4 regions of the Rahnella sp. CJA17(1/100) genome follow, and region 4 is predicted to be linked to each of the others. Evidence: predicted binding sites of a transcription regulator. Region 4 holds the regulator's gene; each other region holds the start of a gene.
The links. Region 4 encodes sigma-54, which starts transcription at its own class of promoters, with help from an activator protein. Its sites were predicted from a motif close to GTTGGCACANNTTTCGCTNT; they were not measured.
Positions count from the first base shown of each region.

Region 1: AACU55_RS11595 (gamma-glutamyltransferase family protein) is a predicted target of sigma-54. The motif match lies at 1,437-1,456, and genes of this name have one in related genera.
Region 2: glnK (P-II family nitrogen regulator) is a predicted target of sigma-54. The motif match lies at 3,247-3,266, and genes of this name have one in related genera.
Region 3: glnA (glutamate--ammonia ligase) is a predicted target of sigma-54. The motif match lies at 2,799-2,818, and genes of this name have one in related genera.

Region 1 is NZ_CAWOJA010000022.1:31,421-36,144, reverse strand. It holds gene AACU55_RS11605 (transporter substrate-binding domain-containing protein) at 1-232, opposite strand, end outside; gene AACU55_RS11600 (MurR/RpiR family transcriptional regulator) at 491-1,330, opposite strand; gene AACU55_RS11595 (gamma-glutamyltransferase family protein) at 1,529-3,115, shown strand; gene hpxX (oxalurate catabolism protein HpxX) at 3,152-3,346, shown strand; gene AACU55_RS11585 (AtzE family amidohydrolase) at 3,343-4,724, shown strand, end outside.
Region 2 is NZ_CAWOJA010000002.1:151,071-155,794, forward strand. It holds gene AACU55_RS01600 (YbaY family lipoprotein) at 1-193, opposite strand, end outside; gene tesB (acyl-CoA thioesterase II) at 465-1,331, shown strand; gene amtB (ammonium transporter AmtB) at 1,472-2,761, opposite strand; gene glnK (P-II family nitrogen regulator) at 2,847-3,185, opposite strand; gene AACU55_RS01620 (SmdB family multidrug efflux ABC transporter permease/ATP-binding protein) at 3,527-4,724, opposite strand, start outside.
Region 3 is NZ_CAWOJA010000007.1:103,340-108,063, forward strand. It holds gene yihX (glucose-1-phosphatase) at 1-539, opposite strand, end outside; gene typA (ribosome-dependent GTPase TypA) at 704-2,527, opposite strand; gene glnA (glutamate--ammonia ligase) at 2,999-4,408, shown strand; gene glnL (nitrogen regulation protein NR(II)) at 4,661-4,724, shown strand, end outside.
Region 4 is NZ_CAWOJA010000083.1:76,898-81,621, reverse strand. It holds gene ptsN (PTS IIA-like nitrogen regulatory protein PtsN) at 63-545, opposite strand; gene hpf (ribosome hibernation promoting factor) at 644-931, opposite strand; gene rpoN (RNA polymerase factor sigma-54) at 955-2,388, opposite strand; gene lptB (LPS export ABC transporter ATP-binding protein) at 2,490-3,215, opposite strand; gene lptA (lipopolysaccharide ABC transporter substrate-binding protein LptA) at 3,222-3,779, opposite strand; gene lptC (LPS export ABC transporter periplasmic protein LptC) at 3,757-4,326, opposite strand; gene kdsC (3-deoxy-manno-octulosonate-8-phosphatase KdsC) at 4,323-4,724, opposite strand, start outside.

The sequences.
Region 1 (4,724 bases), on a different contig from region 4:
GTTGCAACTTAAGTTTCATCTTATCGGCCAGATAATGCGCCATATCGATGTCATAACCTTCCGGCTGCAAATCCTTGCTCACCGAACCAAACGGCGGGAAATCCTGAGGAACAGCCACACGCAGCACGCCACGTTTCTGAATATCCTGCAACTGATCCGCCATTACGCTGGATGCCTGAAGCACCAGCATTGCCGCACCTGCCCATGCCAACAGCCGTTTGTTCATGTTCATAGATTATCTCCGGTGAAAGGTTTTTGGAACGATAGATTCTTATGTTTATAGCTTTGCAACGAATGTGCCAAAAGCCGGGCAGCAGAAAAATTGTGCACAAAGTCACGGTATGACAAGGAATTAGACAATGAGAGGCGCGATCAGAAGAAGTTTTTTTGCCCTGAATCAGGGCAAAAAGTGTGAACCAATGAAAAATATGATGCACTGAAATTGTGCGAAAGCACCAGAAAAGCGCCCGATTTGTTCTTCAAACGGGAATCAGCGCTGCTCCAGCTCATCCAGATCGTTATACAAATCGCTTATCTGATGAATACGCTGGCGGCCTGAAGCGAGCATATCGTGCAGCAATGCATTGCTGAGCAAATTCGCCAGACTCATGGCAGAAGAATAACTGTCGAATGCCGATACGCTGTCGAGCGGAGCAGCCAGATGCCAGGTTGCCAGCGGGATAAGTGTCTGCGCCTGCGGCTCGCAAATCAGCAACACCGGCACGCCAAGTGACTGTAACTGCATCAGAATTGCCTTCGCCATGCGCGGCCTGCGGCGGAAAGCGACGAAAATCACCACGTCCTGCGCGGTAAGATCCACCAGTTCTTCCGCCAGCGTTTGCCCCGGCTGCGGCATTATCATCACGCCAGCACGCACCTGAATCAGTTGCTGACGCAGGTGCAGCGCCACCGGGTAACTGTTACGAAAACCCAGCAAACGTACTTGCCGCGCCTGATTCAGGGCGGCGATCAGCGCACCGAACTGGGTGCCATCAATCTGGTTAATCCACTGCGTCAGGTTGGCCATTTCCTGTTTATAGTGCCGTGATAACAAGGTGTTACCTTGCACCGCGTCGCGGCTGTCGGTCAGCGGCATACCGCTCTGGCGCAGGGTGCGCATTTCATCGCGCATATCGCGGTAGCTCGGGTAACCGAGGCGTTTGAACAGGCGGCTGACCGTGGCTTTCGATACGCCGCTAAGCCGCGCCAGTTCGGCGCTGTTATAGCTCATCAGGTCGTCAATACTGGCAAAAATAAAGTCGGCCACCCGCTGTTCCTGCGGCGTCAGTTCTGCGTAATGGTCACGCAGACGCTCATCAATCTGTTTCATCTCTGGCCCTTTTGTAACCAATGTTTCAGTAAATCAGCGGAACATACCATGCACTATGCTTGCCAATGCAAGAGAAATTAGCGCTAAAGCTGCAAGGTTTTGCCGATGTGGAACACCTCTTGCTTAACTTTATCCCTACGCGCCCACAACCCTGCAAGCACGGGCAGCATAAAAAAGCGTTTCTAAAAAGGACATCGCATGATTAACAGTAACAGCGCACCGCTGGGCATGGCGGTCACACCTCATCATCTGGCGAGCCAGAGTGCGCTTGCGGTATTGCGTGAAGGCGGCAATGCCATCGAGGCCATGGTGGCTGCGGCCGCGACGATTGCCGTGGTCTATCCGCACATGAACGGGCTGGGGGGCGATGGCTTCTGGCTGATCGTGCCGCCGCAGGGCAATCCGGTGGCGATAGACGCCAGCGGTGCCGCAGGCTCCCTCGCCTCTCTCGATTTCTACGCCGGTGAAACGCACATTCCGCACCGTGGCCCGAAAGCCGCGCTGACGGTAGCGGGCACCGTCGGCGGCTGGCAGGAAGCGCTGAACGTGTCGGCTGAATTTGGCGGCGAGCAAAAACCGCTCTCCCGCCTGCTGCGTGACGCCATCCGTTATGCCGCTGATGGTATTCCGGTGACGGCATCGCAGGAAGCGGCGACCCGCGCCAAGCAACACGAACTGAAAGATTTCCGCAGCTTTGCCGATGTTTTTCTGCCTAACGGCGATGTGCCCCGCGCCGGAAACCGCTTCACTCAGCCGCAACTGGCGCAGACGTTATCGATGCTGTGCGAGGACGGGCTGAACAGTTTCTATCGCGGTCATCTGGCCGACAATATGGCCGCCGACATGGAAAAGCTCGGCATGCCAGTGACCCGCGCCGATCTCGCCGCTTACAAGCCACAGCGCCGTGTGCCGTTGCGGCTCAAACACAGTAAAGGCGAAATCTACAACCTGACACCCCCGACGCAGGGGCTGGTTTCGCTGGCGATCCTCGGCCTGACTGACCGTTTGCCGCTGGAAACCATGGACGAAAGTGCCACCATTCACAGCGTGGTGGAAGCCACCAAACTGGCGTTCGGTCTGCGCGATCGCTTTATCACCGATCCGCGCATGATGACGCAGGATGCACAGGAACTGCTGGATCCGCAGTATCTCGATGCTCTTGCGACCCGCATCAAACCACACAGCGCCGCCGACTGGGGTAAAGGTAAAGGGCCGGGCGATACCGTCTGGATGGGCGTGATGGACAGCAGCGGGCTGGCGGTTTCTTTTATCCAGAGCATTTATCACGAGTTCGGCAGTGGCGTGGTGCTGCCGGGCAGCGGCGTGTTGTGGCAAAACCGCGGCGCGTCCTTCAGCCTCGACGCCAGCCATTTACTGGCGCTGGCACCGGGCAAGCAACCGTTCCATACCCTCAACCCTGCCGCCGCACGCTTATACGACGGGCGCACCATGGTTTACGGCTCGATGGGGGGTGACGGCCAGCCGCAAACGCAGGCCGCCGTGTTTATCCGCCATGTAGTACAGGGGCAATCGTTGCAACAGGCGATCAGCGGCCCGCGCTGGCTGCTTGGCCGTACCTGGGGCGAGAGTTCGGATTCACTGAAACTGGAAGGCCGTTTTGCCTATCCGACGCTGGCCGGGCTGAGACAGCGTGGTCATGACGTCGAACTGTTGCCTGATTTCAGTGAAGCCGTCGGTCACGCCGGTGCCATCGTTCGTCACACCAACGGCATGTTTGAAGGTGCCTCCGACCCGCGCAGCAACGGCAGCGCCGCCGGTTTTTGATCAGGGTTTGCATAACAGAATGGATAAGGAAGCAGAATGAAAAATACCTCCGCAGCGACCGACTGGGCCGCCTATATCCGCCAGATGGAATCCGTTCTGGCGCTGGAACTCGACGACGCACGCCGTCAGGAATTGCTGGTGCAGTTCAGCCGCATTGCCCAAATGGCACAACCGCTGATGGATTTACCGCTGGATCCGCGTCTGGAAATTGCCGGGGTGTACCGCGCATGAAATCGTTTGATAGCTTTACCGTCAGCCAGTTACATCAGGTGATTGCGCAGGGCGAAATCTCGGCCACAGAAATCGCCACCTCCACGCTCGACGCCGTTGAACAGGCCAATCCGGTCATCAACGCCTGGACGCAGATCACCCGCGATCGCATGCTGAGTGAAGCAGCGAAAGTGGATAAAAGCCGCGCCAGCGGTGCCGTACTTCCACCGCTGGCGGGCATTCCTTATGCGGTGAAAAACCTGCTGGACGTGGCCGGTGAAGTGACGCTGGCCGGTGCCAGCCTCAACAGCAGCAACGCCGCTGCACGCCATGACGCCTGGACAGTTTCACGCCTGGCTTCTCAGGGTGCGATGCTTTCCGGCATGCTGAATATGGATGCTTATGCGTACGGTTTCACCACAGAAAACAGCCATTACGGTGCCACCCGTAACCCGCGGGATCTGGCGCGGGTAGCCGGAGGCTCTTCCGGTGGTTCGGCCGCCGCCGTGGCTGCCGGGCTGGTGCATTTCACCCTCGGCAGTGATACCAACGGCTCGATCCGTGTGCCGTCCTCATTAAGTGGTATTCTCGGCCTGAAACCGACCTTCGGGCGGATTTCACGTCGCGGCAGCCAGCCGTTTGTCGCCAGCCTCGATCACATCGGCCCGATGGCACGTTGCAGCGAAGATTTGTCGCAGGTCTATGACGCCATACAGGGCACGGATCCGCAGGATCACTTTCAGGCTGACAAACCTGTCACAGAAACATTTTCCCAGCTTAAGCGCGGGCAACAGGGCCTGCGCAGCGCCGTACTGGGCGGATACTTTTCTCTCTGGTGTGACGACCACGCCAAAGCAGCCGTACGCCGGATAGCGCAGGCACTGGAAGCCCAGGAAGAAATTGAAATGCCACAGGCCGGGCTGGCACGGTCCGCCGCGTTTATCATCAGCGCGTCGGAAGGTGGCAATCAGTACCTGCCAAAACTGCGCAGCATTCCGGAACAGTTTGAGCCACTTTCACGTGAGCGTCTGCTCGCTGGCGCAATGATCCCGGCGGCATGGTATGTTCAGGCGCAGCGTTTCCGTCAGCAATTTCAGCAGCAAATCTTGCCCTTGTTCGATCATTGGGACATTCTGATCGCCCCTGCCACGCCGTGTCCGGCAACGTTGCTTGGTCAGGAAACCATTCGCATCAACGGTCAGGATCTGCCGACACGCGCCAATATGGGCATGCTGACGCAGCCAATTTCGTTCCTCGGCTTGCCGGTGGTGACGGTGCCGGTCACCACGTCGACCGGCCTGCCGATAGGATTACAATTGATTGCGCCACCGTGGCGCGAAGATCTCTGCCTGCGTGCCGCCTGGGCACTTGAGCAGCAGGGAATAGTGAATGTCAGCAG
Region 2 (4,724 bases), on a different contig from region 4:
CATCCGGTGGCAAGGCTACACGCTGATTGATAAACACGCTACCCGATACATTCGGGCCGGTGATCGCAGGTCCGGTGTCCGGGCTAGCCGCCGTATTCACAGGAGGTTGCTGCGCTGGTGCCTCATGATGCTGTGCGCACCCGGCAAGAGTCAGAGACAGCGCGGTTCCACCTACTATCTGCCAAAGTTTCATTGATCGTACTCCCTTTTTTATTAGTCGCTTGTCGACAAGCTGTAATAAACGCCGACGATGAATTTAGTGACTTTAACCAGCTTACCTACTAATCATGGCACAAAAGTCTGAGGTTTTCCTGTCAGCGGCCAAACAGATCTTCTGACAAAACGTAAGATCCACTATGATTAACAGGTTAGACCTGTCGGTTAAGGCGTATTTCAGAAAATTCCTGCCTGCATTACCCCGAACAACTTAGGTCGATTTCTCCGGTAACTTTCATGAGGCCACTATGAGTCAGGCATTAAAAAATCTGCTGGATCTGCTTGATCTGGAAAAAATTGAAGAAGGGCTGTTTCGTGGTCAAAGTGAAGATCTGGGTTTACGTCAGGTCTTTGGCGGTCAGGTCGTAGGCCAGGCATTATATGCCGCCAAACAGACCGTCCCGGCGGAACGTGGTATCCATTCGTTCCACAGCTACTTTTTGCGCCCGGGTGACAGCAGCAAGCCGATTATCTATGACGTGGAAATCCTGCGCGATGGTAACAGTTTCAGCGCCCGCCGCGTAAAAGCGGTGCAGCATGGCAAGCCGATTTTCTATATGACGGCGTCGTTCCAGAGCCAGGAAAGTGGTTTTGAGCATCAGAACACCATGCCGGATGTGCCGCCGCCGGAAACGCTGGTATCAGAATCAGATATTGCTAAAAATCTGGCGCATCTGATACCGGAAAAATTCCGCGAAAAATTTATTGGTCATAAGCCTATTGAAATGCGTCCGGTGAAGTTTCATAACCCGCTGAAAGGGAGTGTCGAAGAGCCTAACCGTGCAGTGTGGTTCAGGGCCAACGGTGAAATGCCAGATGATTTGCGAATTCATCAGTATTTACTGGGCTATGCGTCTGACTTCAATTTCCTGCCTACGGCGCTGCAACCCCATGGCATTGGCTTCCTTGAACCGGGAATGCAGGTCGCGACCATCGACCATTCGATGTGGTTCCACCGCCCGTTCCGCATGGATGACTGGTTGCTGTATGCCGTCGAAAGTACCTCTGCATCCGGTGCGCGTGGTTTTGTGCGTGGACAGTTTTATACCCGCGATGGCGTGCTGGTCGCCTCCACGGTGCAGGAAGGGGTTATTCGTCAGCGAAAGCCTGAATAATCATCATTAAAGAGCGCCCTGTAAAAATGGCGCATTAAAAAGGGGCGATATCATTATCGCCCCTTTTGCATATCATCATTATTTTATTATTTTTAACTCATTAATGAGAGAGTTAGCGCACTACTTTCTCTGAAATCTCATTATTGGTTGTAAGCGTTTTCGCCGTGGCTATTAACATCCAGCCCTTCGCGTTCTTGTTCTTCAGGAACACGCAGACCTACGATCATGTCCGCCACTTTGTAACCGATGAAAGCAACAACACCAGACCAGACCAATGTCACGCACACGCTGAAGAACTGAACCCAAACCTGATGGCCCATGGTCACACCTTCTGCATAACCTACGCCGCCGAGTGAGCTGGAAGTGAATACGCCAGTCAGCAGACAACCTACGATACCGCACACACCATGAACACCGAACACGTCACAGGTGTCATCAACACGCAGCCATTTTTTCAGGGTAACCACACCCCACAGGCCAGTGATACCGCCTACGAGACCGATGATGAGAGCACCACCCACGCCGACCGTACCACATGCAGGTGTGATAGCGACCAGACCTGCGATAGCACCGGAGCTTGCGCCCAGCAGTGAAGGTTTACCGCGCACCATCCATTCAACCAGTGTCCAGGACAGGATTGCACCAGCCGTTGCAATCACCGTGTTCAGGAAAGCCAACGCGGCAACAGGGCTTGCTGCACTTGCAGAACCTGCGTTGAAGCCGAACCAACCCACATACAGGATTGATGCACCAGTGAAGACCATTGGCAGGTTGTGTGGTTTGAAAGCTTCTTTACCGAAACCGGCACGTTTACCCAGCAGATAAGCACCCACCAGACCAGCGATAGCGGCGTTAATGTGAACAACGGTACCACCGGCAAAGTCCAGCGCACCATCAGCAGCCAGGAAACCGCCTGCCCACACCATGTGAGCCATCGGGATGTAAGAGAAAGTCAGCCAGATCACAGTGAAAATCAGAACCGCTGAGAAACGTACACGTTCAGCGATACCGCCCACGATCAGCGCCACAGTGATACAGGCAAATGAGCACTGGAAGGCAACGTGGATCATCTGGGAGAAGGTGCCTGTCACGGAGTCCAGGCCGATGCCTTTCATCATGACGTTACTGAAACCACCGAAGAACGCGTTACCTTCGCTGAAGGCCAGACTGTAGCCGTAGAGGATCCACAACACGCAGACCAGAGCAAAGGTGACAATAACCTGAGTCAGCATGGACAAAACGTTTTTAGAACGCAGTAAGCCACCGTAGAACAACGCCACGCCCGGTACGGTCATGAACAATACCAGCGCGGTACAAATCATCATAAAGGCGTTATCAGCACCGTTTGCCGCTGCTGGCGCTGCTGCCATGGCAAGCGAAGGCAGCAAAGCCACGGCACCAAGCCCCATCATGGATAAAAGTTTTTTCATTATTAACCCACCCCTGTTTCTCAAAACTGTTTTTTCTAATCTGATTTATCTCAAACCGATTGGTATGAGAGATAAAAGCCTGAAATTACAGTGCTGCTTCGTCGGTTTCACCAGTACGAATACGGATAACACGTTGCAATTCAGCAACGAAAATTTTGCCATCACCGATCTTACCGGTATAGGCCGCTTTGCTGATCACATCGATCACTTCATCAAGCTGATCGTCTGCAATAGCAATGTCGATTTTTACTTTTGGCAGAAAGTTCACGCTGTATTCCGCGCCACGGTAAAGTTCGGCATGACCTTTCTGACGGCCAAAACCTTTAACTTCCGTTACGGTCAGCCCCTGAATTCCAACAGCAGACAGCGCTTCACGCACGTCTTCCAGCTTAAAAGGTTTGATCACCACAGTAACCAGCTTCATTGTGCCACTCCTCGAATTAAGGGCTTGCCGCGAGAGGATTCGCGCCCGATACGGATTGGATAAAGCAAAGGATGTGCCAGAGTTGAAATCGGGCGCAGATTCATGCAATTCCCGCGTAATACGGCATTTTCAGAATAATCGTGACCAGGCGCACAGTTGTCATGCCATATGCAGCACAGCAGCACACGCACCATTTAAGTGCTCACCGCTGCTTTTTAGTGCACCCGAATTGAAAAAGGGTTCTGCCTGCATGAATACAGTGCGGGGAAAAGAAAAACAGGAAATGAAAAACGGAGAAAGAAGAAAGCCGGTGCCGCAGGGATACGGCACCGGTGCAAAGATTATGCGTTTTCTGTTGCAGGCATAATCTGTCCGGCAGAAGCCAATTGCTGTCCGGCAAGTTGCAACTGATACATCTGATAATACCGGCCTTTTTCTGCCAGCAGTTGCAAGTGATTACCCTGCTCAACAGCCTGGCCACGGTGCAATACCAAAATATTATCGGCATCCACAATCGTCGAAAGCCGATGTGCGATAACCACAAGCGTAGTCTGCTGCCGGATAGCCCGTAATGCACGCTGAATAGCCTGCTCGGTGCCGGAATCAATATTGGCCGTTGCCTCGTCAAGGATCAGAATTTCCGGTGCCTGCACCAAAACGCGCGCCATCGCCAGTAATTGTTTCTGCCCGACAGAAAGATTATTGCCCTGCTCTCCCAGACGCGTATTCAAACCTTCGGGCATTTCGCGTACCAGCGGTGAGAGCTGCACAATGTCCAGCGCGTGCCACACCTGCGCTTCATCAATATCACGGCCTAACGTGACATTAGCGAACACGGATTCTGCCAGAACCACCGGATCCTGCTGAACCATTGCAATACCTTTGCGCAGGCTGGTGTGCGATAAGTCGGCGAGGTTACGTCCGTCAACCCTGACCTCACCTTTGTTTAACGGGTAATAACCCATCAGCAGATTTGCCAGCGTACTTTTACCACTGCCGGTATGTCCAACCAACGCCACAAAACCGCGCGAAGGTACGTGCAGGGAAATATTTTCCAGCACCCATTTATCCGGGAGGTAAGCAAAGCTGACGTCTTTGATGTCAATCTCGCCGCTGGTGAGCAACTTTTCGTCTGGCCCGTATTGCTGTTGCGTCCTGTCCATCAAATCAAAGATACGTTCACCGGCAACGACTGCCTGCTGCATAATCGATTGTTGTGAGGTCAGTTCAATCAGAGGCTCGTTGAGCCGTCCGAGATAATTGATGAAGGCGTACAGAACCCCAACGCCCACAGAACCTTCGGCACTGAATCCAAAGAGAATGAGCAGACCGCATAAAATCAACGACGAGAATAAGCTGAGCAAAGGACGCAACAGAAATCCTTCCAGCCGCAGCGTTTGCATGCGGGCCAGGTAGTGCGACTGGCTGGCGCGGGCAAGCCGTTCGCCAAACCTTTTCTGCTGACGGAATTGCTGAATCACATTCATACCGTTGATGACTTCATTGAAGCCATCATTAATATCCGCCAGATAAGCGCGT
Region 3 (4,724 bases), on a different contig from region 4:
TCAATGCCAGCATTCCGGGCGGCTTCGATATTTTCAGCAACATCATCAAAGAACACGGCCTGATCGGCGGTGAATCCTTCTTTCTCCAGAACATGCCGGAAAATTTCGGGCTCCGGTTTGCGCATACCCAAATTTTGCGAGAGGTACATCGCGTCGGTATTGGCTTCGATTTCAGGATAATGATGAGGCCAGAAATCCAGATGTAAGCGGTTGGTATTAGAAAGCACGACGACACGATGACCTTCTTCGCGCAGTTTCTGAAACAGGGCAATGACCTCAGGACGCAGACCAACAAACACCGCATGCCAGCCCGCACTGAATTGTTCAAAGCTTAGTGCGATACCCATTTCATGACATAAATCGGCAGCAAACTGTTCGTCGCTGATTTCACCACGCTCGTGTTTCTGGAACACCTCACCCATTGAAAACCGCTCGGTCAGCGTCGCCAGCGGGGTGCCACTCAGATGGCTCCACACCCCAAGCACTCGTTTGAAATCAATATCAATAATGACGTTTCCCATATCAAAAATGTACAGCATTGCACGCTCCTGATTTCAAAGATGACAGTTAACTTTAGCGGTAAAACGTACAAGTGAACAGGGGCAACGCGACGGGGCGTAACGAACGGAGGAGAAAAAAACATAAAAAAAACAGGGTACCCGAAGGCACCCTGTTTCTGTGTAACGGCAAACGTTAAAGAAGATTAACCTTCTTTAGGACCACGCATTGCACGTTTACGATCGTTCTCGGTCAGGTGACGTTTACGGATACGCACAGACAGAGGAGTCACTTCGACCAGTTCGTCATCATCGATGAATTCCAGAGCTTGCTCCAGAGACATTTTGATAGCAGGAACCAGAGTCGTTGCTTCGTCAGTACCGGACGCACGCATGTTAGTCAGTTTCTTACCGGTCAGGCAGTTCACGGTCAGGTCGTTAGAACGTGAGTGAATACCGATGATCTGGCCTTCATACACTTCTGCGCCGTGGCCCAGGAACAATTTACCGCGGTCTTGCAGGCTGAACAGTGCGAACGCAACAGCTTTACCCTGACCGTTGGAGATCAGCACGCCGTTCTGACGCTGGCCGATTTCGCCCGGACGAACGTCATCGTAGTGGCTGAACGTGGAGTACAGCAGACCGGTACCGGAAGTCATGGTCATGAATTCGGTACGGAAGCCGATCAGGCCACGTGCTGGGATCAGGTAATCAAGACGGATACGACCTTTACCGTCTGGGATCATGTCTTTGACATCGCCTTTACGCTCACCCATGGCCTGCATAACAGAACCCTGGTGTTGCTCTTCGATATCCAGTGTCACGTTCTCGAATGGCTCTTGCATGCGGCCATCGATTTTACGGTTGATTACTTTAGGACGGGAAACCGCCAGCTCGAAACCTTCACGACGCATGTTTTCGATCAGAACCGACAGGTGAAGTTCACCACGGCCTGAAACACGGAATGCATCAGCATCTTCAGTTTCTTCAACACGCAATGCAACGTTGTGCACCAGCTCTTTGTTCAGACGGTCAAGGATCTGACGTGAAGTCACATACTTACCTTCTTTACCACAGAACGGAGAGGTGTTTACGTTGAAGTACATGGTTACTGTTGGTTCATCAACGCTCAGCGCAGGCAGAGCTTCAACATTCGCCGGATCACAGATTGTGTCGGAAATGTTCAGTTCGCCCAGGCCGGTGATTGCGATGATGTCGCCCGCTTCAGCAACGGTGGCTTCGATACGCTCAAGACCCATGTGGGTCAGAACTTTACCGACTTTACCGTTGCGGGTTTTGCCTTCGCTGTCGATGACAGTGATTTGTTGGTTAGGCTTAACGGTACCGCGTTTGATGCGGCCGATGCCGATGACGCCAACATAGTTGTTGTAGTCCAGCTGAGAGATTTGCATCTGGAACGGTGCTTCCATCTCAACTTGTGGCGGAGATACGTGGTCAACGATCGCCTGGTACAGCGGGGTCATGTCTTCGGCCATATCGTTATGGTCGTTACCCGCGATACCCATCAGTGCTGATGCATAGATGATTGGGAAATCGAGTTGTTCGTCGGTTGCGTCCAGGTTTACAAACAGGTCGAAGACCTGATCGACAACCCAGTCAGGACGCGCGCCAGGGCGGTCAACCTTGTTGATTACCACGATCGGTTTCAGACCATTAGCGAAGGCTTTTTTGGTCACGAAACGGGTTTGCGGCATTGGGCCATCCATTGCATCCACAACCAGCAGCACCGAGTCGACCATTGACATCACACGCTCTACCTCACCGCCGAAGTCGGCGTGTCCTGGGGTATCCACGATGTTGATGCGGTAGTCTTTCCAATTAATGGCGGTGTTTTTTGCGAGGATGGTAATCCCACGCTCTTTCTCCAAATCGTTGGAGTCCATTACGCGTTCAGTGGCTTCTACACGCTCTCCGAAAGTACCGGATTGTTGCAGCAGCTTGTCGACCAGGGTGGTTTTACCATGGTCAACGTGGGCAATAATGGCGATGTTACGCAAATTTTCGATCACAGCTTTGCCTCAGGCATTAGAAATAGCGCGCTATTGTACACGTATTAAGCGAGGTTCTAAACAAGATCACAAGGATCTTGTTGAAACAACTTATGGATGGCTACTTTGTGATCCCTTTCACGGTGCAAAAAGACCACTGAACCATTATGACGCACCATTATAGTGCTTTCACTCTCACAGTTAGCACCATTTTAGTGCGAGAATTCCGTTATGGTGCATACTTGTCGAGTGCAAAAGCCCTGTAAAATGGCGTTGTTTGCATTTTCTCAAAGTTGGCACAGTTTTCGCTAATAGTTTTTAGAGTAAAAGTTTTTTAGGGTAAAAAATTTTTTACAGGGTGAAGAGCCTGACCAGACAAATAATAGCGCTGTTCAGTCTACACGCCAGTTCCAGTAAGGCTGTTATTTCCAACTAAAGACCAAAAATGGTTATTCGTTCCACGACGATAATGAGAAATTCGGGAGAACTAGTATGTCCGCTGAACACGTTTTGACGATGCTGAATGAGCATGAAGTGAAATTCGTAGATTTACGCTTCACTGATACCAAAGGCAAAGAACAGCACGTCACCATTCCTGCGCACCAGGTTAGCGCTGACTTCTTCGAAGAAGGCAAAATGTTTGACGGCTCTTCAATCGGTGGCTGGAAAGGCATTAACGAATCTGACATGGTCTTGATGCCAGATGCGAGCACTGCTGTTCTTGACCCATTCTACGAAGAAACTACCCTGATCATTCGTTGCGACATCCTTGAGCCAACCACGCTGCAAGGTTATGACCGCGACCCACGTTCTACCGCAAAACGTGCAGAAGATTTCCTGCGCTCTTCCGGTATCGCGGACACCGTTCTGTTCGGGCCAGAGCCAGAGTTCTTCCTGTTTGATGATGTGCGCTTCGGCAGCAGCATCTCCGGTTCTCACGTCGCTATCGATGATATCGAAGGCGCATGGAACTCAAGCACCAAATACGAAGGCGGCAACAAAGGCCACCGTCCTGCAGTAAAAGGCGGTTACTTCCCGGTTCCTCCGGTCGATTCTTCCCAGGATCTGCGTTCTACCATGTGTCTGACCATGGAAGAAATGGGTCTGGTTGTTGAAGCTCACCACCACGAAGTGGCAACCGCTGGTCAGAACGAAGTGGCAACCCGCTTCAACACCCTGACTAAAAAAGCTGACGAAATCCAAATCTACAAATACGTGGTTCACAACGTGGCTCACGCATTTGGCAAAACTGCGACCTTCATGCCAAAACCAATGTTTGGCGATAACGGTTCAGGTATGCACTGCCACATGTCTCTGTCCAAGAACGGTAACAACCTGTTCGCTGGCGACAAATACGGCGGCCTGTCTGAAATGGCACTGTTCTACATCGGCGGTATCATTAAGCACGCTAAAGCAATCAACGCCTACGCTAACCCGACCACCAACTCCTACAAGCGTCTGGTCCCGGGCTATGAAGCGCCAGTAATGCTGGCTTACTCTGCGCGTAACCGTTCTGCATCCATCCGTATTCCACACGTATCAACGCCTAAAGCGATGCGTATCGAAGCACGTTTCCCTGATCCAGCGGCTAACCCATACCTGGCGTTTGCTGCACTGATGATGGCTGGCCTGGACGGTATCATCAACAAGATCCACCCTGGCGATGCGATGGACAAAAACCTGTATGACCTGCCACCGGAAGAAGAAGCAGAAATTCCAAAAGTTGCAGGTTCACTGGAAGAAGCCCTGAACGCACTGAACGAAGACCGCGAGTTCCTGACCCGTGGTGGCGTGTTCACTGACGACGCTATCGATGCTTATATCGGTCTGCGTAAAGAAGAAATGGACCGCGTGCGCATGACTCCGCATCCGGTTGAGTTCGAACTGTACTACAGCGTTTAATTTTTCGATTAAACCGAACTCAGCGCTCGTCTTCGGGCTGGCGCTGAGGGTAATACCCGACTGAAGGCCTGTGTTCACAAACCCTTCAGCGTCAAAATTAAGTAAGACGATTTATATTTGTTGCCGTGGAAACTTTCAGCCCATCTCCGGATGGGCTTTTTTCTCCACACTCTTTCCTGCTCAACCCCTCTGACCCGTGATTTCACCGGGTAGCGAGATAAAATGCACCAATCAGGTGCGGGAGACTGCGGTATGGCAACTGGCAAACTGCCCGATGCTGGGCAGATCCTGAATTCCTTAATCAACAGCGTTCTGC
Region 4 (4,724 bases):
CACTCCCCTGGCATTCAGTGTGCAGAATTCATTTTCCCGGCACTGTACCGGGAATCAGCAATTTATTCGTTTTCAGTCATTATCTGGAACAGTTCTTCGTCACTTTGCGCGCCACGCAGACGGCGACACACTGTTTTATCAGCTAATTTCTTAGCGACTAAAGATAATGTATGTAAATGGGTTTTACATTGATCTGCCGGTACCAGCAAGGCAAAAAGCAAATCTACCGGCTGATTATCGATGGCGTCAAAAGCAATCGGTTGTTCAAGCTGAATGAATACGCCGACGGCACGTAAAGTGTCTTCTTCCAGCTTACCGTGCGGGATGGCGATCCCGGCACCGATCCCGGTGCTCCCCATACGTTCACGGGTCAAAATGGCGTCAAAAATCACCTGCGGCGACAAATTTAATTGTTTGGCGGCCAACTCACTGATGATTTCCAGTGCGCGTTTTTTGCTGGCGCAATGAACGCCGCTTTTGGTGCATTCGGCATTAAGCACCGACGTTAATTGCATTGCAGTATCGTTAATCATGTCATCTTTCACTTTTGCGCTGTTTCACCCTTAAAGCTATATCGGCTCGTTTCCCGAAGGTCACAAGCCGATGCCCGAAGGTTTGTAGCACAGGGTTGGCTACATGAATGTCAGTGCTGTTTCAGTTTGTCTTTATGTTTATTCAACTGTCGGGCCAGTTTATCAACCAGTCCGTCAATCGCTGCGTACATATCCTGATGTTCCGAGGTGGCATGTAATTCGCCTCCGTTCACATGCAAAGTGGCTTCCGCTACTTTCTGCACCTTTTCCACGCTCAACACCACATACACCTGATTAATCCTGTCGAAATACTGCTCAAGCTTAGCCAGCTTCGACGTGATGAACTCTCTCAGGGGATCCGTGATCTCAATGTGATGTCCGGTAATGTTGAGCTGCATAATGTCTTCCTTCTCTGTTGAGGTCAAACTAACTGTTTACGTTGGTTTGAGGGCGGGATGGACAAAGACTCTCGGTATTTGGCGACAGTCCGACGCGCAACCATAATTCCCTGATCGGAAAGCAGGGTCGCTAACTTACTGTCACTGAGCGGTTTTACAGGATTCTCCGCTGCGATTAATTTCTTCACCAGCGCCCGGATCGCGGTTGACGATGCCTCGCCACCGCTGTCTGTACTGACATGGCTGGAGAAGAAATACTTCAGTTCGAAAATGCCACGCGGGCTGTGCAGGAACTTTTGCGTCGTCACACGTGAAATCGTCGATTCGTGCATTTCCACGGCACTGGCAATATCTGCCAGCACCATAGGTTTCATAAATTCTTCACCCAGTTCAAAGAACGCCTGCTGCTGCTCAACGATGCAGCGCGTCACTTTCAACAGCGTGTCGTTACGGCTTTCCAGGCTTTTGATTAACCACTTGGCTTCCTGCAGATTGCTGCGGATAAATTGCCCGTCGCTGTCGCTGCGTGCGGAATTCCCCATCGCGGCGTACTGCTGGTTAATCTTCAGACGCGGAATGCTGTCGGAATTGAGTTCTACCGCCCAGACACCTGACACTTTACGCACCAGCACATCCGGGATCACGTATTCGGATTCGCCGGTGTTGATAGACTGGCCCGGACGCGGATCAAGAGACTGGATCAGGAGCATCGCTCCTTTTAGTGTATCTTCTTTTAACCGGGTTGATCGCATAAGTGCGCGGAAATCATGGTTCGCCAGCAAATCGAGATGTTCGCTGATGATAAGACGGGCTTCAGTGATGAAAGGCGTGTCAGTCGCATATTGAGAAAGCTGGATCAGCAGGCAGTCGCGCAGGTCCCGGGCGGCGACACCCACCGGATCAAAACGCTGAACGCGCTTAAGTACGGCTTCGACTTCGTCCATGGTGACATTTTCATCACCGACGCTTTCGAGAATGTCGTCAAGGGAGACGGTCAGGTAACCGGTGTCATCCACTGCATCGACGATTGACGTGGCAATCGCGGCATCGGTATCAGAGAACGGTGTCAGCTCGACCTGCCACATCAGGTAATCCTGAAGTGTCTGCGTGGTTTCGCCCTGGTAAATCGGTAGCTCATCGTCGCTGTAATCATTGCCGGTGCCTGATGGCGTGCCTGCGGTGTAAATCTCATCCCAGGTGGCGTCCAGCGGCAACTCTTCCGGCATGTCTTTCTGCTCGAGTGCCTCGCGGGTGTCTAACCCTTCGCTGTCGGTGGTTTCTACCGAGTCGATTTCTTCATGAAGGTCGGTTTGTTCCAACAGAGGGTTGCTCTCCAGCGCGAGTTGGATCTCCTGCTGGAGCTCAAGCGTGGATAGTTGCAACAAGCGGATGGCCTGTTGTAACTGAGGAGTCATTGCCAGTTGTTGGCTGAGTCTGAGTTGCAAACCTTGCTTCATATCTTGGCTTAATTCCGTTGATGAGTGAAAACGGCAACACTTCTGTCAGAGACGGCCCGTTTCAGTGTAGGTTGAAACAGGCACGGTTCCGGCGGCACAGATCACAGACGGAATTCTTCACCAAGATAAACACGTTTAACTTGTTCATCAGCAAGAATGTCGGCTGGCGTGCCGTGGGCGATCAATTTCCCCTGACTGACGATATACGCGCGTTCACAAACGTCGAGTGTTTCGCGAACGTTATGGTCAGTGATCAGTACGCCGAGGCCGCTGTCACGTAAATGCTCAATGATTTTTTTGATGTCGATAACGGAAATCGGGTCAACCCCGGCGAACGGTTCATCCAGCAGGATGAATTTAGGGTTCGCTGCCAGTGCACGGGCAATTTCAACACGACGACGTTCACCACCAGACAGTGACTGACCGAGGTTATCGCGCAAATGAGAAATATGGAACTCTTCCATTAATTCATTAGCGCGGTCATTACGCTGTTCTTTGGTCAGATCGTCACGGATCTGCAGCACCGCCATCAGGTTATCAAATACGCTCAGACGACGGAAAATGGAGGCTTCCTGCGGAAGATAGCCAATACCGCGACGGGCGCGGGTATGCAGCGGCAGCAGGCTGATGTCTTCATCATCAACGATAATGCGGCCCGCATCGCGCTGGACGATGCCCACGACCATGTAAAAGGTGGTGGTTTTACCCGCACCGTTTGGCCCTAATAACCCGACGATTTCACCCGAGTTGACCATCAGACTGACATCTTCAACGACCTTACGGCCTTTGTATGCCTTTGCCAGATTCTCTGCGATTAATTTAGCCATAAAATATCAGTTACTCTTTTTGGTCGGCTGGCCGCCCGCTGCAGGCGTTTTTTGTTGCAGCTGCGAAGGTACCAGAACGGTCGTCACACGGTTACCTTTATCACTAAAGGCTTCCATTTGCTGTTTCTGTACCAGATAGGTAATACGGTCGCCTTTCACATTGCTGTCCAGTTGCTCAAGGTAAGCGTTGCCGGTCAGCGTGACGAGGTCATTTTCCACTTCATAGCGGACTTTCTGGGCATGGCCTTTAATCGGCTTACCGTTATCCTGCATCTGGTAGAACGTCACCGGGTTGCCGTAACCTTCTACCACTTCTTTACCGGAAACCCCCTGCGGGCGGATGACGACCACTTTGTCGGCTTTAACCTGGATCGTACCCTGATTGACGACCACATTGCCGGTAAAGGTCGCGGTATTGGTATTGACGTCGAGCGCCTGGTTTGCTGAATCAATGGTGATCGGTTTCGTTGTATCGTCTTTTAAGGCAAATGCCGGAACGCTGACGGCTAACAATGAGCTGACGATCAGGAGATCACGGATTTTATTTTTTGCTTTGAATTTCATAAGAGGTCGTTACCTTTTCGATCAGCTCTGCTGTTTTGTCACGCAGATTACCACGCATTTTCATGCCGTTAGATGTAAAACCTGTACCATACAACGTCACTTCATCGTCTGAGGCAACGTCCTGTGTCGTCAGGTTAACCCGTGCATTGTCCGTTTTGATTCTTTGCAGCTGTGATGTCTCAGGTGTCAGGCTGTCTGCCTGCACATGCCCATAAAGATAGAGCATTTTATCCTGAGTCAGTTTCGCTTTATCAGAACGCAATACCCAGGTGGCTACTTTGTTCTTGTCATACATGGTCGCGACCGGATTGGTAAACCATGACACCTGATCAGCGGTGTAATATTTTACCTGGTCTGAAACCAGTTTATACGTCAGGCTGCCCATCGGGTCATACACCATCGTAACGGTGTGGGACGTCTGGTATGTCGGATCCTGATCATTGACCGCTTGCGGAACATCATCGCTGTTGTCAGATAATGACCAGCCAATCAGCACCAGAACGATGGCAGTCAGCGCCAGAATAATCCAAAGTTTTGCTTTACTCATATCGACAGCCCTTTGGCGTCCTCCAGCTTACCCTGCGCCAGCAGAATCAAATCACACAGTTCGCGTACTGCACCACGTCCACCCGCGATACGGGTAACATAATGCGCTTTCGGTAACAGAACAGGATGTGCATCCTGAACCGCGACAGAGAGACCCACTTCGGCCATCACCGGCCAGTCAATCAGGTCATCACCAATGTACGCCACTTCTTCGGCCCGCAGAGACAGTGTATCTAACAGTTCGCGGAAGGCCAAAAGCTTATCAGATTGCCCCTGATACAAGTGGCGTATGCCCAGAGTTTTAGCGCGATCTTCCAGTAATTTCGCATTGCGGCCTGTAATAATCGCGACTTCGATATCGGATGTCAGCAGGCAGCGGATACCGTAACCGTCGCGAAC